Regions from separate parts of the Nitrospira sp. Ecomares 2.1 genome, predicted to be linked through region 4. Evidence: riboswitches for the same ligand, from Rfam matches in the RefSeq annotation. Region 4 holds a riboswitch; each other region holds the start of a gene.
The links. A riboswitch is a leader RNA that binds a small molecule or an ion and turns the genes downstream of it on or off. The one in region 4 is predicted to bind cyclic di-GMP.

Region 1 (4,929 bases), 1.2 Mb from region 4:
ATAGTCCCCCGAATACATCGATCAGGTGATGTCCACCATGGATAAGCACGCCTGGGAGGACGAAAAGATTGATGAGAACTATTATAGGAAGCAACCAGCGGGAGGTGCGTGCGGAATACATAGCCAAAACGGCCATGATCGTGTGATACGAGGGAAAAGCCACCAGGCCTTCCATGTCCCTTGGAGAAATAAATTTAGGGCCTTCAGCCCCTAGGCGCAATAATTCGACACCATAGGATGAGCCAACAAGTGGTCTTGCCGTCTGCTCAATTGTGCCGGAAATGTCATAGAGCACGCTTGGGCCAAAGGCCGGGAACAGTGCCCAAAAGGCAAGCGTCACCAGACCTGAAGCGGTTATTGAAAGGATAAAAACATGGAGTTCTTTTTGTTTTCCTCCAAATCCTAAAATAATAAACAGTAAAGCCATTTGCGGTATTGAAGATAAATAGGCATAGCGCGTCAATTCATTTAATAATGGATGTTGACCAGCAAATTGAACAATGTCGGGCCATGAATACCCAATCCAAGAATCGATCTGAGCCAGAAAGGGATCAATGGGTTCTCGCCAAAGCGGGAGTAACAGATAACCGAAAACCGATAGCACAATTGTAAACAGAAGAAGCAACCCGGTGGCCATAAGCGTCATAGCGATTCGCTCACTACGCCCGCTTGAACGGTAGAACAGTCCCACTGTAATCATGAAAATTCCCAAGGCGAAAAAGAGGCTATAGGAAAACCAATCGAAACCAATGTTGCGCACAATAACCATACCAAGATCGAAGATAGCCAACACAAGTATGGTATTGCGTAAAAAACGCTCGACTGGCCATAGGAAAGGTTTTGTAAGTGGGAAAGTCCCCACTCTCATTATGTACATCCTCGCATTCGAATGGAGTCACTATAGTTGTGGGCAGGTACGGACCGCACCGTTAAATAGTGTCTATAATGCTTTGCATGATTTGACGAACGTGTCCCGATCGACTTGAAAATCCCCATCATCAACCGGAGTGTTATCGTGGAATTGTAATTCACCTGGTGAAGAGCGTGACGGCAAAAATTGGTGCTTATATCAATTGTATTCCTCCCTGTAGGTGTGGCACCGGTATTTGAGCTAAAAGCTGTGGAGATGGCGGGAAGGCGGATATACGAAAACAAATTCAACTGATCAACCAAACGGTCTAATTGAGTGGTTATAGTTCGGTTAAGAAAAGGCATCGGAAATGGTTAGATTGGTTCAGAATGGACCACCTTGCGAGGCGTCTTGAAAAATGGTTCAGACCAAGTTCTTTTCGGAATTTTTCCTTAATATCTTGAGATCGTGTGTCCGAGGTTTTTCTAAAGAAAAATTAGTAAATTAGGGGGTGAGCATAAAAGTTCAAATTTACTAACCCAGCTCCTATTATAATCCTGCGTCAATGTTGTTGACTGACTTACTGGAGTTCACCGCCAAAACAGGCTTCGCACAGAGAAATATACAGTGTATTCTTAGCCATCATCAGCGACATTCCCTCGTCATTATCATATTCCATCTGCCCTCCACGGATTTCTCCTCCTTTTTCCTTGTCGGTAGTTAGCAGAAATCTCTCCGAGGAACCTAAAAGTTTGATGCCTGATTGAAAATGTCGGCCCTGACACGGGAAGAGTGAGGGTAGTGGTATTTCGTCAGTCGGTTGGCTGTGTGCATTGCACTCCGACCATATAGCTCACGCCTGCTATCATCCCACGTCAAGTCTGCAGAGGTACGGTCGGGGACGGTCTGACCCGACATCCGAATTACCTTCACATCACGTCTTCGACGGACGTTCCGAACAATTTTGATCTCCTTCGTTAACAAAGGGGGGCAACACATCGTACCGCCTCACAATATGAAACATATTCAATGAAAAACATGAGCAAGTTTTTCCTGAAGTGGTCGATAATGAAGCATGAAAACGAAGAGACACAAAATACGGAATAGAAAATTTTCATGGATTTACGAGCATTTGTTCATGACCATGAAACATGGATTCGGTCGGGTGCCCCTTCCCGATAAGGGCGAACACGTCGTAAGACGTGGGCGCAAAGCCACGGGTCAGGGTTGGTCCCTGATAGCCGGGTTGCCGAAGGCACGGAGAGCCAAGGGGCAGCGTCTGCGTCAGAATTTTCCGGGCAGTCTGGCGTAACGAAAGTATTTACCTTCGCCCGTTAAGGAGATGCGCTATGGTTAACCAAGTAATGCGTTTCGTGAATGATGATGAGGGAGCCACCGCTATTGAGTATGGCTTGTTGGCCGCATTAATTGCCGCAGTGATTGTCACGGCCGTGACTGCTGTAGGGACTGCCCTCAGTGGTACCTTTACTACGATTTCCACGAGTGTTGCGGCTCCAAGCTAAGGGAGAACTCCTTCCCGCAGGGGTGCTTAGAAGTGCCGTTCCCTGTGGCATCTCATAGGGGCGGTACTTCCGCGGGAAGCCCATTTTGAAAGGTGGCGAAGTCTTGAGAGGTGGCGAGAAGGTCAGTAAAGGATAGGGAGGCCAGCATCATGCAGACAATTCTCCTGAATTATTGGCATCACTGGGTAAAGAACCTCCTTGTTGATGAAGAAGGTGCCACGGCGATTGAATACGCACTTTTGGCTTCGCTCATCGGGGCCACGGCGTTAAGTGCTCAAGCTGCCTTGGGAACCGCCGTTGGGAACATGTATACGCAAGTCATGGGTGTCATCGCGGGTGCGTTGGGTAGTTAGCGGGATACTGATAAAGTCTGTTCTCAGTGGTGTTGGAGGGGTAACCACCTTAAAAAATTTCGCTCAAGTCTTTCAACCGACGCATTTAGATGTCTTAGCGTCTTCGCATTGTTCTTCTATACCATGGTTCGTACCTTATTCCGGACTTGTGCCGTATCCGATCCATCTCTAACGGTAGTGTTAGTGGAATTTGAAGGTATGGCCTGATCGCTACCCTCCAAACCTGGTCTTCCGCCGGTTTCACGGACAGGTTAAAGAAGAGTTTTGGACTTGCTTCGTTTCCGTAGACACTCACCCTAGTTTTGCCATCTGCTGCTCCTACGCTGTTGGGCTGATATTTCCCAGGTGCTGATGACGTCTCGCCCGATTATAACACACCTCAATATAATCAAATATTTCTGCTCCCGCGGCTTCACGGGGTTTAAAGATGTGGCGACGTATTTTCTCCTTCTTCAGGGTCCCAAAGAAGGACTCGACCGCCGCGTTATGATAACCGTTTCCTCTGCGACTCATGCTGGGGAGCAAGCCATGCGTCTGGCAGAACCGATTCCATTCATCGCTGCTGAACGGCGATCCCTGATCCGAGTGGATAATCACGTCATGCTCGGGCTTGCGTCGCCACACGGCCATCAGTAAGGCGTCCAGCACGATCTCCTGAGCCAAGGTGGACTTCATCGACCAGCCGATGATCCGGCGTGAGTAGAGATCCATCACCACCGCCAGATACAGCCACCCTTCGTCGGTTCGAATAGAGGTGATGTCGGTCGCCCACGCACGATCCGGCCGGTCTATCGCAAACTGTTGCTGCAATCGAGTCGGTGCCGTAACCGCAGGCTTGGGGTAGCGGATACCTGGCTGCTTGTAGCCGCGCTGGGCGCGTATCTTGTGACGCTTCATGATCTTGGCAATCCGGTTCTTGCCCACCCGCTCACCCACTTCACGCAGATCGCAGAGCATGCGGGGCGCCCCATAGGTACGGCCACTCGCCTCATGCGACTCGCGGATTAGACCCAACCGGCGGTCATCGTCTTGCGCCCGCTGGGACGGGGGGCGCTCCACCCACGCGTCATACCCACTGCGCGATATATCTAACAGGCGACACATCGGCTGCACCGCCTACCGGTCCTGATGCTGCAAGATGAAGGCGTACCTCACGCCGGGTTTTTCGCAAAGTACGCGGCCGCTTTTTTTAGGAGGTCACGCTCTTCCTGTGCACGGCTGAGTTCCGCCTTCAGCTTCAGGTTCTCGCGCCGAACCTCTTTGAGCTCCGCCTCATATCGATCGGTGGCGTTGGGGCTATAGACTTTCACCCACTTGTACAGACTTTGTCCTGAAATCCCCAATCGCTTCGCCACATCACCTACCGCGTACCCCCGCTCGATAACTTGCTTGACCGCCTCTTCTTTGAACTCATCCGCAAAACGCCCCTTCGTCATACCGTATCCTCCCATGCTTTAAATTAACGTATAGGAGTGTCTACCGATTTGGAGGAAGTCCAGAGGCTTTTTCGATGTGTCCGCAAAATCAGGGGAAGACCAACCATTTAGATAGCCAAATGGAAACAAGGAGACATGAGTGGGCACCGAAGCAAACAAGTACAAAAGCTGCGACGATCCTAGCGCGGCTCGACGGCGGTAGAGTTTGCCCTCATTCTGCCGATTCTTGCGTCACTTGCATTTGGAGCGATCGATTTTGGGCGCATGTTGTGGTTTAAGGAGGTTCTGGTGAATGCGACCCGCGTGGGAGCGCGCCAGGAGACAATATTTTATTCGGGCAACGGCCAGGCAGAAATTGAAGCAGCCATCACGGCTTCTCTTGCTACGGGAGGAGTGGATCCATCAGGGCTCTCGGTGGTGGTCAATGGGGTCGGAAGCCCATAGGGACCGCCGTTAAATGTGGTGTCTACCATCCCTTGGAATTATTTTGTCATCGATAAACTCATCCCTGCGATTTCGACTCCAAACCTACAAGCCTCTGTGACCATGATGATGGAATAAGAAAAGGTGGAAAATGTCTTGTCCAAATCTTCAATGTGACGGAGAAACAAATATGTGGAAAAAACAACGATGGTCCCTTGTCTCACCGTTTTTGAACCAACGGGGCATTTATGGCGGTCGCAATGAGTATCATGGCCGGCGTGTCGATTGATGTCGGACAGGCTTTACTCACACAAAATGAATTGCACAATGCCTCGGATGCCTCC
Region 2 (4,929 bases), 1.4 Mb from region 4:
CCGGTATCGGAGATGTCAATGAGGATGGGAAAGCAGATGTGATCTGGCGCCACAGCGATACCGGAACGGTAGCGGTGTGGCTGATGAATGGTCTCACTGTCATGTCGGTGGGTTTTCCGGGTAGTGTCTCTCTGGATTGGCAAATCGCGAGTGTGGGTGATGTTAACGGCGATGGGAGGGCAGACGTCGTTTGGCTAAACACGAGTAGTGGAGAAGTGACGATTTGGTTAATGAGCGGCTCCACGATTGCTTCTTCCGGCCACTTGGGTGCGGTGCCGTTGGAGTGGAAAATGGCCGGAATGGGAGATATGAATGCCGATGGAAAAGCGGATCTTATATGGAGGAATACCCTTACCGGCGCAGTGGAAACGTGGCTAATGCAGGGGCTCACGGTCCTGTCAATAGGTTTCACCGGTGGGGTCTCCACGGATTGGCAGATTGCGGGGGTGGGTGATGTGAATGATGACGGGATGGGGGATTTGGTTTGGCGCAAAACGAGTAACGGGGAGGTTGCAATTTGGTTAATGAATGGAGTGACTCTCAGTTCGCCGGGGTTTTTTGGCGTGGTCCCTCAGGGGTGGGAGATTGCTAACACCAGTGATGTCAATGGGGATGGGCGCGCAGATATTATTTGGCGTAATAAGCAGACGGGTACGGTGGCGGTGTGGATAATGAATGGGCTCGCAATCACGTCGATAGGCTTTCCGGGAAGTGCCTCAACCAACTGGAAAATTCAGCATTAGGTGAATTGTATAAGGAGGTTTACAACCCTGTGTCCTAGCCAAACTAAAGTGATGAACATAAAGGGTCTTCTCCTAATGTAGGCTCGTTCAAGTGCGAGAGGCACATGACCAGGGGTTTGGGTAGCCGTTTTGGATGTGAGGCCTGGAAAAGTTTACTCAAGGAGACCCTGTCTTTGGCAGGTTGCTCTGTTTCTATACGGTCAAATTGTGTTGAGCCATTTTTCATTGAGATTATTTTAACTGGGGATGCATGCTTTGTATGGGAGCGTGAATATGCTGATGGTCAATGTGAAATGGTGGTGGGCAGCTATGCTTGGAGGCAGCATTTTGCTTGCAGTACCTGGGCATTCCGAAATTAGTGCGATTATGGGCGATGTGATTGGGCACTTTTTTTCTGCGCTGATCTTAGCGATTGTGCCGATTCTGGGATATCGTCTTTTTTATCATCGAATCGGTGAGAATGAAATCACATATATTTTTGGTGCTGCCTGGGTCTACCTTGTTATATCGCAATTGTTTGGATGGTGAGGGAAATTTCAACTTCAAACCCTCGATTATAGACATTCCCTTGGATTTAAGGCTTGGTCTACCCATTCTAAATCAAAAAATAGGGGAGAGGATCATAGAACGGTTGAAGTTCATTAATGTGGTAGATTCCCACACTCCAGAGGTGGAATGCTTGGTGGTACCCCTGGGCAGAGCGATGCGTTGGAAGGGTTCGCTCGCTCTCTGTGGGATGTCCGTACAAAAGCTTTATTTTGATCCCAGCGAATGAAGGAAAACTAACAGACATGTCCATGTTTGGTAATTGTAACGCACCTGGTAGTTTCTTGAGAAAGGAATTTCTTTCTTCACTGAATCCTTATGGACCGAGCCATGTGGAGATTTTCAATGACTGGCCAAACTTCTTGGATTTCGGACTGGGCAATATTAGGTTAGAGGTTCGTTAGATTATTGCGTCTGTTCAATCATAGTATTGAGTCATGAATCATACTATTCATTTTCCTTATTTTTTGTGATTAAGGTTCGGGCGATTTCATAAATTCTTGAGAAATTGACAGTTCCCTCCCCTAGCATTTAAGGATCTGGCAAATGTTCCGATGAAGCATCCAGTATTAAAAACGGTCATAACCTGAAAAAGGCAAACCATCTGAAAGGGTGGGACGCAAAGCCATGGGCCTACTTCTTGGAGTTCAAGATAAGGTTGCCAGGTTGCCAGGCAAGTCACAGAGTCTCCTTGATCAAAAGCGACGTGGCTTCGCTCGGCATGACTCACATGCATAAAGGAGATCTCGTATGGCAGACGATCAAGGTTTCTCTCGAGTAGGTGTTCCCCGTCCCAATTCTTCTCGATTCGCGTTTAGTTTATTATGGGCCATTGTCATTTTTCTCTGCTTCTCCCACTCCAATGCATTGGCGGGAGAAGTCACCCTAGCCTGGAATCCTCCTTCCGCTGAATATGGAGGATTTATCATAGCCTACGGGACTTCAAGCGGCAGTTATTCCCAGACTCAAGATGTCGGATCCCAAGCCATCTATACCTTAACAAGCCTGATTCCCGGTCAAACGTATTATATTGCGGTCAAGGCATACGACCGGAATCGGAAAATCGAAAGTCCCTATTCGAACCAGGTCAGTGTAACTGTGCCGATTGTTGCGGCACGTCCTGCTCCTCCTAGGAATGTCCAAGTTTATTGAAATTTAACATCGTCATCTGCGACAAATATTTACTGGGAGTTTGTATTGGTAGACAGGTCGCATCCCGGAAATGTGGTTAGCTGAATTCTCTTGGGTCTTGTACGGTGAGATCCGTCATAATGAAGACGCCTACTTCCGGGGCAATTTGCAGAACGAGGATGTACTGCAAAGGTCGCATTTAAAAATAATTTTCCTCAGGCGATATGGCGTTATTTATAAGGATGGATTATCGGACGGAGACGATCACATGAAATCTCATAAGTATTCTTCAATTTTTTCAAATCTCACTTCGTCGGATTTTTGCTAACCCTCCCCAAGTAACTTTACGGGAAATCCGGCATCCGTGCCGGATTTCACCAATTCAAATTTCATAAAATAGTTTGCTCCGCTTCGCAATCGTTGTTAATCTTCTCCATTGGGCTTCGACAGACGTGGTTTCCTGGAATTTGACTGTACGTCGTGCGGTATTATCTGTTCCCCCCCCCCTGGATCGACTTTATCCGATAATTTTGGTAATCATCCCATTGCAAGAAAAATTTCCTAGAAGGAAAATATTCTCATACAAAAATCGATGACTGTTTCTTCTGTCGGTTCCTATGGTAAGGTCCGTTCCTTATCGGAGCACTCATTTTGTAATTGACTTAACAAGGGGATGAGGGCACCATATTTAAATGTGATTAAGCTCCACTATTTTCGAATCCTCTTCTGAATCTACCCGGATATTTGAATTGATTAGTGAGTATGGTTATTTGATGATTAATTGCGTATGGCCAAAAACAAGAGCGCTGTGTCTTTTCCCATTTTGCACGATGCGTGAGCGGAAATGGGGTCTTGTTCTTTTTCTAACATGTCTCATTTTTTGTGAGGTTTTTGTCCCGGGCACGGTGAAGGCTCAATCCTTTTCTGATATGGGACTATTTTATTTCACTGGGTCTCACCGACCTATCCAAAATCGGAGCGGGCTTTTTCGTGAATATCTGACGGGAAATGGTATGGGGGATGGTCTCAAAGCCGGTCCGGTTCAGCTCCATCCGTTTTTAGGTGTATCGGAAGTGTTTACAGACAATGTGTTTAAGAGAGACACAAACACGAAAAGTGACTTTCTTACGACCATCGCACCAGGGATTCAGGCGTTCATGCCGTTTGGTGGAGGTAAGCATTCCGTTCTTCTTGACTACCGCGCTGCCCAATTTCTCTACAAAAAATTCACCGACAATAATGCTTTGGCTCAAGATGCTCTTGGCCATGTAAGCTTGAATTATCCTGGTGGGTTAGCAATAGACTTGCAAGGAGGCCATTTAGAAGGGTTTGACCCGAGAGGGTCGGAGGTGGATACTCAACAAAAGGATATTACCAAGTGGAATGTGAATCAGTTTTTAGGCCAAATTGAATTCACGGGGCAAAAGGCAGGTATCCGTCTTCGCACGTATTTTGATGATTTAAATTACACAAACAATGGTCAGGATGCCCCGCGGGACCGGACCCGTGCTGGGGCCAATCTCAGTGTATCTGTAAGTGTAACCCACTCAACTCGAGCCCTTCTTGGCGTTCGAATGGTCAACAATGATTATAATACGAATACGCAGCAGAATAGTTTCGGTTACGGGGCGTATACGGGCTTCAGTATAGCCCCTACCCGCCAGTTATCGGGAGAACTCAATGTAGGGTACCAGGTTTTGAATTTTGACCATGCGGCTATCGATGAAAACTCCGCCCGTGGCCAAGCTCTTCTTGCAAAGGGTTTAAGCTTAGGATCGGCGCAGCGGACCTTCTTTTACATGCGAGGAAATTTGGATTGGAACCCTACGTCTCGGTTAAGTTTTCGTCTCCGCCCCTTTTCAACAATTAATCAGTCAGCGGTTCAGAATACTTCCACGTATAAGCGAATTGGCGTTGACGTTTATGGGAAACAGTCATTTACGGACCGGTTTGCCCTGCGTGGAAATTTTTACTACGCCAACGATAATTTTGATACCAATAGAACGGATGATCGATTTCGTTTGCGGATAGGACCGGAATATCGTACGGTTAAATGGTTGGGATTTCGTTTAGATTATATTTTCGAGAAGAGAACCTCAAACATCGACAATTTTGATTTCAATAGTAATACGATCATGCTTTCAATCCAAGGGATTATCTAGTAAAACAGAATGCACCCTTAATCCGCCCCAATTCTTTCCAAACTGTTCCTTGCCCTTTGACAGTTGTGTGACAAGTATTTTCCTGTTCTCTTGAGATCACCCTGTGGCGGTAATCCCCCTATCTCGTTTGATCAGCATGCGGAGAAATCCTCATGGATCTCTCCAATATGAATTTCAAAATTTTCGCACTCTTAACTCTTGTTCAGGAGATTGAGATTAATTGAGAGTGATGCGAAAATATGAAAAATAGATAGAGGTTTGAGGGTTTTCGTCTACTCCAGATTGAAATTGAGCTAGTTCAACTGTTTGATTGGGAAAGGAGATGTGCCATGAGATCCGGTCAAAAA
Region 3 (4,929 bases), 1.1 Mb from region 4:
TCGAAAACTTAGAAGTCAGGTGAGCACACCTGATCTCATCCAGCCACCCAAGGAGGGGTAATCCCTATGAAGAGGATTTGGATTTTAGTCCGAATACCACAAGGCATAGTGTATGACCCGACAAATACCTTCCTTGAGTGTTGCAGCCAGAGTTACAGCCATCCCTGTCTTTTTCCTCCTCGGATTGTTCGCTAGCCCTGTTTTCTCGGCTTCTTCCATCAAACTAGCCTGGATCGCGAGTCCGGAACCGGACCTCATGGGATACTATGTGCATATGGGCACATCCCAAAGGTCTTACCACACCACGAAAAATGTCGGCCTCAACCCATCATATGTTTTCCAAAACCTACCAGAGGGACTCACTTACTATTTTACGGTGTCGGCGTATGATCAATCAGGAAACATCAGTGCACCCGCAGAGGAAGTGGCAATGACACTTCCAACACAGAACACGAACCCGAATCCTCATAAAAATCAGGACCTGAATGGGGACGGCAAGGCCGATCTGGTCTTTAGAAACACGAAAACCGGAGAGGTAGTCGTGTGGCTGCTCAGTGGCACGAGCGGCACGGCATCAGGCATTCTGGGCCAATTACCCCACGAATGGGCTCTGAAGGGATCGGGCGATGTGAATGGAGACGGGAAGGCCGACCTCATTTGGCGCAATGCCATCAGCGGCGCGGTGGCCATCTGGCTGATGAATGGCTTGACCATCATTTCCACCAGATTTCCCGGCAGCGCACCGGCGGCTTGGGCTATTCAAGCCGTCGGGGATCTCAACGGCGATGGCAAAGCCGATCTCGTCTGGCGCAACACCCTTGATGGCAACACCGCCATATGGTTCATGAATGAGACTGCGATTGTTTCTGCTGGTTTCCCGGGGGGCGTCTCATTAGGGTGGCAGATCGCTGCAGTGGGCGATGTAAATGCGGATACCAAAGCAGATATCATTTGGCGCAATGGCACCAGCGGCGCGGTGGCCTTATGGCTGATGAATGGCTCGACCGTCACCTCCACGAGTTTTCCCGGCAGCGCGCCAACGGCTTGGGATATTCAAGCCGTCGGGGATCTCAACGGCGATGGCAAAGCCGATCTGGTCTGGCGCAACTCCCTTGATGGCAACACCGCCATATGGCTCATGAATGCAACGTCAATCGCCTCATCAGGCTTCCCGGCGACTGTGCTGACGACATGGCAAATAGCGGGAGCAGAAGATGTGAATGGGGATGGCAAATCAGACATCATCTGGCGCAACAATAGCAATGGAGCTGTGGCGGTATGGCTGATGAACGGGGTCGCCATTACCTTTACAACCTTTCCCGGTACCGCTTCCACAGACTGGGAAATCCAATGAGCAGGAATTCAAAAACACCAGGCCGCTTCTCAAAATGGCCTCATGGGCCAACCCGACGAATGGAATTTATAAAAAAAATCTTCCCCCCCACTTCCCTTGATTTAACCGCCCCCCCTCCCCAATTTGAAAGAATTCGCTCGACTCAATCTTCTTTTCCGCAAAAACGGCATCCATTATTCGACCCCTCCTCGTGGTACGTAATGATTTTGAGTACCATGAGAATTCCTCCTCCTTTATACTGCATAACAGTGACAATCGCGCTTCCATCTGCCGTTGAGCCAGTTACATCTTCTTGCTGTTAGCAGCACGTCATCTGCCAAACATGGCCTTTCCCAAAAGGTGGCGCACAGTCATTTCATCACACCATAAGAGAATGTTCGACGGAATCATCAGGCCGGTGTGGTCATGTCCGGATGAGCAGCCGGAATAGTTGCCAACAAACCCATCCCTGAGGTGAACAACCTGGGGGCATGACGGTCCGGGTCGTTTTGTATTTTTTTTGGTCGCACCTGCCTCCATGGTTCTTCATCCTGACAATGCAAAACTTTCACCATTGCCGTAATGATCGAATCAAAATTTTCATAGAAATCGTAAAATTACAACGATAGTCATTAGGCACGGCCTCCAGGAATTTCACCTATGAGCCTGACCCTCCGTCCCCTCCTTTTCTAACTAAGTTTAATTTCGTTTCCTTTTTCCCATAATCATTCCGCTCGTTTTTTTATATTCTCCGGTTTTCCTCTGCCTAGATTCTTCATAACCCAATGTTGTCTTCTCTAAAGTTTTTCCTTACTTCTCCGAAATGTTCGGCAGACAGTTTGGGGGTGTAGGCAACACAATAGGGAGACAGAGGATAGGAAAAAGTTGACCAATTCATGAAATCCTTTTCCCGAAACGGCACACCTACTGTGAAGTAGGGTCGCAAAGCCAGGAGTCAGGTGCCCGCGCCTGATCGTCCGGCTACCGAAGGAAGGCGTCATTCGCAGGGGGAGAAGAGGATGAAGGCGTCGATCCGATTGGGACAAGGAGGAAAGCATGGTCAAACATTTGCCCCACCTGGGTTTCGCAAGCACACACTTGGCAGGCCTGACGCTGTTTTTCTTCGGATTGTTCGCTAGCCCCGCTTTCTCCGCTTCTTCCATCCAACTGACTTGGGACCCGAATTCCGAACCGGACCTGATGGGCTATTATGTGTATATGGGCACATCCCAAGGTTCCTATCACACCACGAAAAATGCCGGCCTCACCCCATCGCACATATTTCAGAACCTGCCGGAAGGGATCACCTATTATTTTACGGTTACGGCCTATGATCAATCAGGAAATATCAGCGAACCATCGAAGGAAGTGGCCATAGCTCTTCCGACACAGGGTGGAAATGTCCCACCTCCCGATACCACGCCCCCCACGATTGTCCTCATGAGCCCGCAAAATTCCGCGTCCCTAAGCGGCACCGTTACTGTATCCGCCACCGCCTCAGATAACATTGGTGTGGTGGGTGTCCAATTCAAACTCAATGGAAACAATCTGGGGCCAGAAGATACCACCAACCCATTTTCGTCATCCTGGAACACAACAGCCGTCTCGAATGGCTCTTACACCCTCAGCGCCACAGCCCGCGATGCCGCAGGCAATACGACAACCTCTGTGCCGGTGACCGTCACGGTATCCAAGGGAACCTCGCCTGGATTAACTATTTCCAATCTGACCGTCGCCAGCAGGCAATCATATGTCGTGCCCGCAGCAGGCCTTCAAGCCAGGGGCGTGGTGTATATTGACCGCTCCTTTACGTTTACTACAGTACCTGCAATCGTCGAGGGAGCTGCATTTATCCAGACTGCCAATAATGACAAAGCAGCTACGAACAACGGATTCCTCAGCTTCCATGTGAATCAACCAGTAACGGTCTATGTCGCCCATGACGTTCGTGTTACCTCCAAACCGTCTTGGTTGAGGACCTTTACTGATACGGGTAATGACCTTGGTACATCGGACACCACCCTCCACCTTTTTGCTCGGGCATTCCCCGTAGGGACCATTACCCTTGGTGGCAATGCCGGTAGTGATTTGAGCATGTATTCCGTCATCGTCCAACGACAGAACTCGAATCAAAGGACCCCCAAAAATCACGATCTGGATGGGGACGGGAAAGCCGACCTCATCTGGCGACATACAAAGACCGGCGAGGTTGCCGGATGGCTGCTCAATGGGACGAGTGTCGCAACATTGGGAATTCTGGGCCATTTACCCATGGAATGGGCCATGAGTGGAGTGGGCGATTTGAATGGGGATGGCAAGGCAGACCTTGTGTGGCGCAATAACACCAGCGGCGCAGTTGCCGTATGGCTGATGGACGGATTGACCATCACCTCGGCAGACTTTCTCGGCTCCGTTTCCACGAGTTGGGCCATTCAAGCCATTGACGATATGAATGGTGACGGCAAGGCCGACCTTCTCTGGCGCAACACCACTGATGGCAACACCGCGATATGGCTTATGAATGGGAAGGCGGTTGTTTCTACTGGTTTTCCAGCTGGTGTCTCATTAGGGTGGCAAATCGCCGGAGTGGGCGATGTGAATGGTGATGGTAAAGCCGATGTCATTTGGCGTCATGACACCAGCAGCACGGTGGCCATTTGGCTGATGAACGGCTTAACCATCAATTCCACCGGCTTTCCAGGCAGCGTCCCGACCGCTTGGGGAATCCATGCCGTCGGGGATGCCAATGGCGATGGCAAAGCCGATCTTGTCTGGCGCAACACCACAGACGGCAATACCGCGATATGGCTCATGAATGGAACAGCGATTGCCTCTTCCGGCTTCCCGGGGGCAGTATCGGTGGCATGGCAGATAGCAGGAGCGAACGATGTGAATGGTGATGGTAACGCCGATCTTATCTGGCGGAACCGCAGCAATGGAGGTGTGGCGGTATGGCTGATGAACGGCTTGACCATCGCATCGACGGGTTTTCCCGGGACCACTTCCACAGAATGGGAAATTCGGTAGTACGAAAGTTACGGTACAAGAATGACTACGCTACATGGTCTCGCGCACAACTTGGGATATGAAATCTTGGAAATTTCCAAACAGGGAGGACGGGCTAAGCCTTTACTTCATATGATCCGGCAATAATAATGATAATGTAACTGCCGATCCGACAAAACAGCACGTTGGGCACTCTCACAAACTACAACCAGGTTTACCCGGTCCTCATCTCAAACACCCCTCTCCCATTCTTTAACCCGCGGCCCCGGCTTCTACATAATTTGCAGACTTCCAATTCCATCTTAGCCGTGGAACGCGACCATCTCGAGCACATCGGGAAATCGGTCCTACTACATCATGCACGACATGGAAAACCGGGATTCAATCTTTTCTCAAGCTTGTCATTTGTTCTAGCCCTTAGTAGAAATCGCCCTGACAGACATTCCCTTTCCCCCGATGGCAAGCCCGGATGCAATTATTTATCCGAATATATTTTCTCGTTTATCCAAGAGAGATACCAATCCCACATTGCGCTACCATTCCAAATGAAGAATGGGACCCATTTTTTTGCCTCAACTCCATTTACGTTC
Region 4 (4,929 bases):
TGGGTCAGTGTATGAGATGTCGGCCATCGGTCTGCAAGCCGGGGGCACGGTGTATCGGGACCGCGCCTATCGATTTACGACGGTGCCCGCCAGCGTGCAGGGCGCGGCGTATATCCAAACTGCCAATAATGATAAAGCGGCGACGACGGCGGCCTTCCTGCGCTTTACGGTGAATCAACCGGTGTCCGTGTCAGTGGCCTATGATGTCCGGCTCACGCCGAAACCATCGTGGTTGAGCCCCTTTACCGATACGGGCAAGAATCTGGTGACCTCGGATACGACCCTGCGGCTCTTTGCGCGGAGCTTCCCGGCCGGGACGATAACCCTTGGAGGCAATGCCAGCGGGGGGGGCGGGAGTATGTATGCCGTCATCGTCCAGCCCTCAGCGGCCGGTACCAGCACGGTCCCTTATCCACCCACGCCTCCATTAAGCGTTTCGGACCTGACCGTGGCCAGTGGGTCAGTGTATGAGATGTCGGCCATCGGTCTGCAAGCCGGGGGCACGGTGTATCGGGACCGCGCCTATCGATTTACGACGGTGCCCGCCAGCGTGCAGGGCGCGGCGTATATCCAAACTGCCAATAATGATAAAGCGGCGACGACGGCGGCCTTCCTGCGCTTTACGGTGAATCAACCGGTGTCCCTGTCAGTGGCCTATGATGTCCGGCTCACCTCGAAACCATCGTGGTTGAGCCCCTTTACCGATACGGGCAAGAATCTGGTGACCTCGGATACGACCCTGCGGCTCTTTGCGCGGAGCTTCCCGGCCGGGACGATAACCCTTGGAGGCAATGCCAGCGGGGGGGGCGGGAGTATGTATGCCGTCATCGTCCAACCTCTGGGCCAATGATGTTGTGCCGGAAGAATTCGATCCATCCATTGAGATTTTTGCCTTGGTTCTTCGTACCTAACAGACGCCGAAGTCCATGATCCAAGACTTGCATTGCAGGTGAGCCCTGGGGATGTCATGGGAGGCAGGCTGCCATGGGTCTGAAGGAACGGCTTGCGACGGGGTCATTTCGGTTCCCAATCAAGAGGGCTGCGTCAAGAAAGGAGCGTGAATTTACTTACCGGTCACGGCGCCGGGCGCATGCAAAAAAAACCTGGCAATTGGCCCTTCAAGAACGATCATGAAGGGGCGTCAACTGCCATGAGCCTGCTCCAACCTCCCCTGCCTGCTTCCTGCCTAAAGGCTTTTGGGTATCCACCGATAAAAGCCCGTGAAGTCAAGAGAGCCGGTGTCTGCTCACATTCAAGAGAGAGTTTTCATTATTCAAAAGAAGATGGCATAACAGTTTGTAAAGCGGTGGCCTCTTTCCGATAAAGGCAAACCCATTGTGAAGTGGGGACGCAAAGCCACGGGTCAGAATTTCTGATAGCCGGGTTACCGAAGAAAGGGAGACGTGCGGGAATGGGGCCTCTGTATGTGTTCGAAGGAGGAGATCCCATGTCCGACGTTTGTACAGTGAGTCGTCTGAGAAGGTGTATTGCGTGGTGTGTGTTCGGCAGTTGCCTCCTTGTTCTTCCGACTGGGGCGCAATCTGCGACCAGTGATTCGGCCACCCTCCAATGGTCCCCCAATCAAGAGACCAACTTAGCGGGGTATCGGATCTATCGAGGAACCAACCCGGGGGTCTATGGGGTTCCTACGACGGTCGGGAAGATCACGACCTACCAATATGCCAACTTACTTACGGACAAAACGCACTATTTTACGATTACGGCGTTTGATGCCTCGGGCAATGAAAGTCTTCCCTCCCCGGAGGTGAAGAAATATATCGCCAATGCTTCCACCTCTTCCGGGGCTTCTAATCCGCCGCCCCCCTCCTCACTACTCATTTCGAACCTGACCGTGGCCAGTGGGTCAGCGTATGGGGTGTCGGCCATCGGTCTCCAAGCGGGGGGGATGGTGTATCGCGATCGCACCTATCGGTTTACGACGGTGCCCGCGAGCGTGCAGGGCGCGGCGTATATCCAAACCGCCAATAATGATAAAGCGGCGACGACGGCGGCCTTCCTGCGCTTTACGGTGAATCAACCGGTGTCCGTGTCAGTGGCCTATGATGTCCGGCTCACGCCGAAACCATCGTGGTTGAACCCCTTTACCGATACGGGCAAGAATCTGGTGACCTCGGATACGACCCTGCGGCTCTTTGCGCGGAGCTTCCCGGCCGGCACGATTACCCTTGGGGGCAATGCCAGCGGGGGGGGCGGGAGTATGTATGCCGTCATCGTCCAGCCAACCGGCCCTTCTCCCGATATTACGCCCCCGACTACCAATGTGCTTTGGCGCAATACGAGTAGTGGCGAAGTGGCTGTTTGGCGGATGAATGGGTTGACCATTATGTCGGTCGGTTTCCCTGGAAGTACCTCAACCGAATGGAAGATTAGGCAGGTGGGAGATATCAATGGTGATGGTGAAGGAGACATCCTATGGCAGAACACCGTAAGTGGGGTTGTGGGTATTTGGCTTATCAAGGAGGGGAAAATACAGTCATCTGGCTTTCTCGGAGGTGTTTCAGGCGAATGGGTAGTAAAGGGAATTGGGGATGTCAATGGTGATGGCCAAGGGGATGTGATCTGGCGCAATTCTGATAATGGAATGGTGACTGTATGGTTTATGGATGGGCTGTCGATCAACTCAGTTGGACATCTTGGAGGCACTCCCACAGTGTGGGAAATAGAGCAGGTGGGTGATATCAATGGAGATGGCAAGGCCGACCTGGTTTGGCAGAATCGGACGAATGGCACAGTGGCGGTTTGGTTAATGAATGGGTTGACCATTACGTCGGTGGGATTTCCCGCAAGCACTTCGCTGGATTGGGAAATTCAAATTCTTGGAGATGTCAATGGAGACAGTAGGAGGGATGTGATTTGGCGTAATAGGAAAAGTGGCATGGTGTCGGTGTGGCTAATGAACGGGGCGATGACACCTTTGTCAGGTTTTATAGGAGGTATACCCCCCGAATGGGAAATTAAGCAGGTGAGTGATGCGGATGGCGATGGGAAGGGAGACGTGATCTTGCAAAATCGGACGAATGGCAAGGTTGCGGTGTGGCTGATGAATGGGTTGAAAATCAATTCTGTGGGGTTTCCGGGCAGTACCCCGGTGAACTGGGAAATTCAAAAATAGGATGGGTTGTTAAAACATCACAAGTCGCGTCAAATTACAAAGAGTGTCGAAGTAAATGAAACAAGAAATGCTTCAGCCCCTGAACCCATAAGGGCGAAACGAATGCTTTCACCAGCGTCTTGCATTTATCGGCAGGCCAGACTGCTCTAAATTTCAGGGAGAAAAGGCAGGACTATTACACAAGAGTATTGAGCAGTGAGTTCGTTAAATTCAGGGAATGATTCATGCTGATTAGGGCGGACCTCTCCTATTGAGAATTTCCTATGGCTACAGGCAAAGCCTGCTTTCTCTTCCTGCCATGTCGAAATTCTGACTTTGAGTATGAGTTCGTGCTGCTCTGGGCCAACTCCCTTTTCCCTTTAAAGAAGTCTTGAAAATTCTGTAAGTAGTGTTCTGGCCACCTAGACCTGCTCACGTACTCCTCAGAATTCTCAGTTTGTCCCATCAGACGTAGTCTTGCTGGACTTGCCACTTTGAACCCTCCATCTTTCTCTTCTGGTTGGATTTCGAATACGTTCTGTCTATGCTTCGGAAAAGTCAGGGGCAAAGTTGATTGGAGGAAAGAGGGAAGTTCTGAGTTCTCAGGGAATGATGCTCACCAGCAACATGGCGGAAGTCTGGCCGTATTGGGTTTGAAAAGAAGAGGTGTTAATTTGCTGGTTGTGGGCGATTTTGAGGCTGAGAGTTTGCTGGCGATGGTTTAGATGCAAGTAGTCACGCACGTCTTTTTTGAATAACAGCGAAACGTCGTAGATTTGAGGATTGACAGGGGTATTAGAGCGTTGGTTGAGAATATATTGCCCGAGAATGGAAACATCCAGGGAGTCATCCATAGCAAGGTAAGCATACCCAAGTTTGGCGGCAAGCGTGTCAGTACGAAGAGCGGCATATCGATTTAGGTCTCGGGCGAATTCAACTCCCGGTTTAAGAGTCGAAGTTGGGGAAACTCGAAAGCTCGAACCAAGCTTGGCAAAAAAGCGATCGTTTGCCATAGTCCCTCGGGAATTGACTCGCCGAGTAAACCCCCACTGTGGTGTGAGATCGACCGGCTCCAATAAATTCAAGGTGCCACTCATTCTTGTTCCGATTTCTTCTTCCGATCCATTGTCTACAAACTCACTTTGAGAGGTTTTATAATACGAGGACCAATCCCCTTTACCCGCGCCGTGTAGAAACGACAGATTCGCCGAAACAGATTCTGTGGTAATGGCATCGGAGAGAGGGCCCTCAGGTCGAGTAAAGATGTCTGTCTGCCGCCGGGCATACCCAAGGGATAGGCTGGGCCAATTGGGAGGAGCCAGAAGCAAAGAAAATTTTTGCTGGTTAGCGACAGTTTGAGAACGAGACAGATCTCCCTCCACATTACTCGTGAATCGGCTGAGTTCAATTTGGGGAGTCACGAACGGAAGGTTCCATTCCCACGCCAGTTTTCCTCCTACACGATCATTGGGTGTGGTAATGGAAGTGTTCCCGGTTTCTTGCCCGGAGTAGCCATACTGAGCCTGGTACTTCATGCTGCCTGTTGTCCCCTTGAGGACGATTTGAGCTCCCATGCGGTTGGTAAAGGGTGTCGCGGAGTTGTCCGTTTCCCATGGATCTCGATACACCATCTGGATTCCAGCGGTCAGGGCTTCATGAAATAGAGGAATAACATTTGATGCTTCATAAATATTACTGCCACCTTGCCTCGCAAGCGAAGGTATATCTCGAGCGCCCTGAAGGTTGAAAGGTTCACGTTTTTGGGTAAAGTTGAAACGAGTGAGAGAATATTCACCCGTGGATTCATTACAGGGAGT

Region 1: another riboswitch for cyclic di-GMP. It lies ahead of ACWHYD_RS16270 (Flp family type IVb pilin); the one in region 4 lies ahead of ACWHYD_RS00685 (FG-GAP-like repeat-containing protein).
Region 2: another riboswitch for cyclic di-GMP. It lies ahead of ACWHYD_RS15095 (fibronectin type III domain-containing protein); the one in region 4 lies ahead of ACWHYD_RS00685 (FG-GAP-like repeat-containing protein).
Region 3: another riboswitch for cyclic di-GMP. It lies ahead of ACWHYD_RS05585 (FG-GAP-like repeat-containing protein); the one in region 4 lies ahead of ACWHYD_RS00685 (FG-GAP-like repeat-containing protein).

What each region holds. Positions count from the first base shown of each region.
Region 1 covers NZ_OZ224219.1:3,676,878-3,681,806, reverse strand. The annotation lists gene ACWHYD_RS16275 (phosphatase PAP2 family protein) at 1-868, opposite strand, end outside; cyclic di-GMP riboswitch class I at 2,024-2,104, shown strand; gene ACWHYD_RS16270 (Flp family type IVb pilin) at 2,200-2,373, shown strand; gene ACWHYD_RS16265 (Flp family type IVb pilin) at 2,523-2,726, shown strand; partial or broken gene ACWHYD_RS16260 (IS3 family transposase) at 3,045-4,162, opposite strand; partial or broken gene ACWHYD_RS16255 (TadE family protein) at 4,361-4,606, shown strand; gene ACWHYD_RS16250 (TadG family pilus assembly protein) at 4,834-4,929, shown strand, end outside.
Region 2 covers NZ_OZ224219.1:3,417,558-3,422,486, reverse strand. The annotation lists gene ACWHYD_RS15105 (FG-GAP-like repeat-containing protein) at 1-743, shown strand, start outside; gene ACWHYD_RS15100 (hypothetical protein) at 1,017-1,271, shown strand; cyclic di-GMP riboswitch class I at 1,874-1,963, shown strand; gene ACWHYD_RS15095 (fibronectin type III domain-containing protein) at 2,040-2,441, shown strand; gene ACWHYD_RS15090 (outer membrane beta-barrel protein) at 3,434-4,582, shown strand.
Region 3 covers NZ_OZ224219.1:1,267,432-1,272,360, reverse strand. The annotation lists gene ACWHYD_RS05590 (FG-GAP-like repeat-containing protein) at 113-1,354, shown strand; cyclic di-GMP riboswitch class I at 2,241-2,322, shown strand; gene ACWHYD_RS05585 (FG-GAP-like repeat-containing protein) at 2,390-4,360, shown strand.
Region 4 covers NZ_OZ224219.1:144,269-149,197, forward strand. The annotation lists gene ACWHYD_RS00680 (Ig-like domain-containing protein) at 1-850, shown strand, start outside; cyclic di-GMP riboswitch class I at 1,316-1,392, shown strand; gene ACWHYD_RS00685 (FG-GAP-like repeat-containing protein) at 1,448-3,133, shown strand; gene ACWHYD_RS00690 (hypothetical protein) at 3,715-4,929, opposite strand, start outside.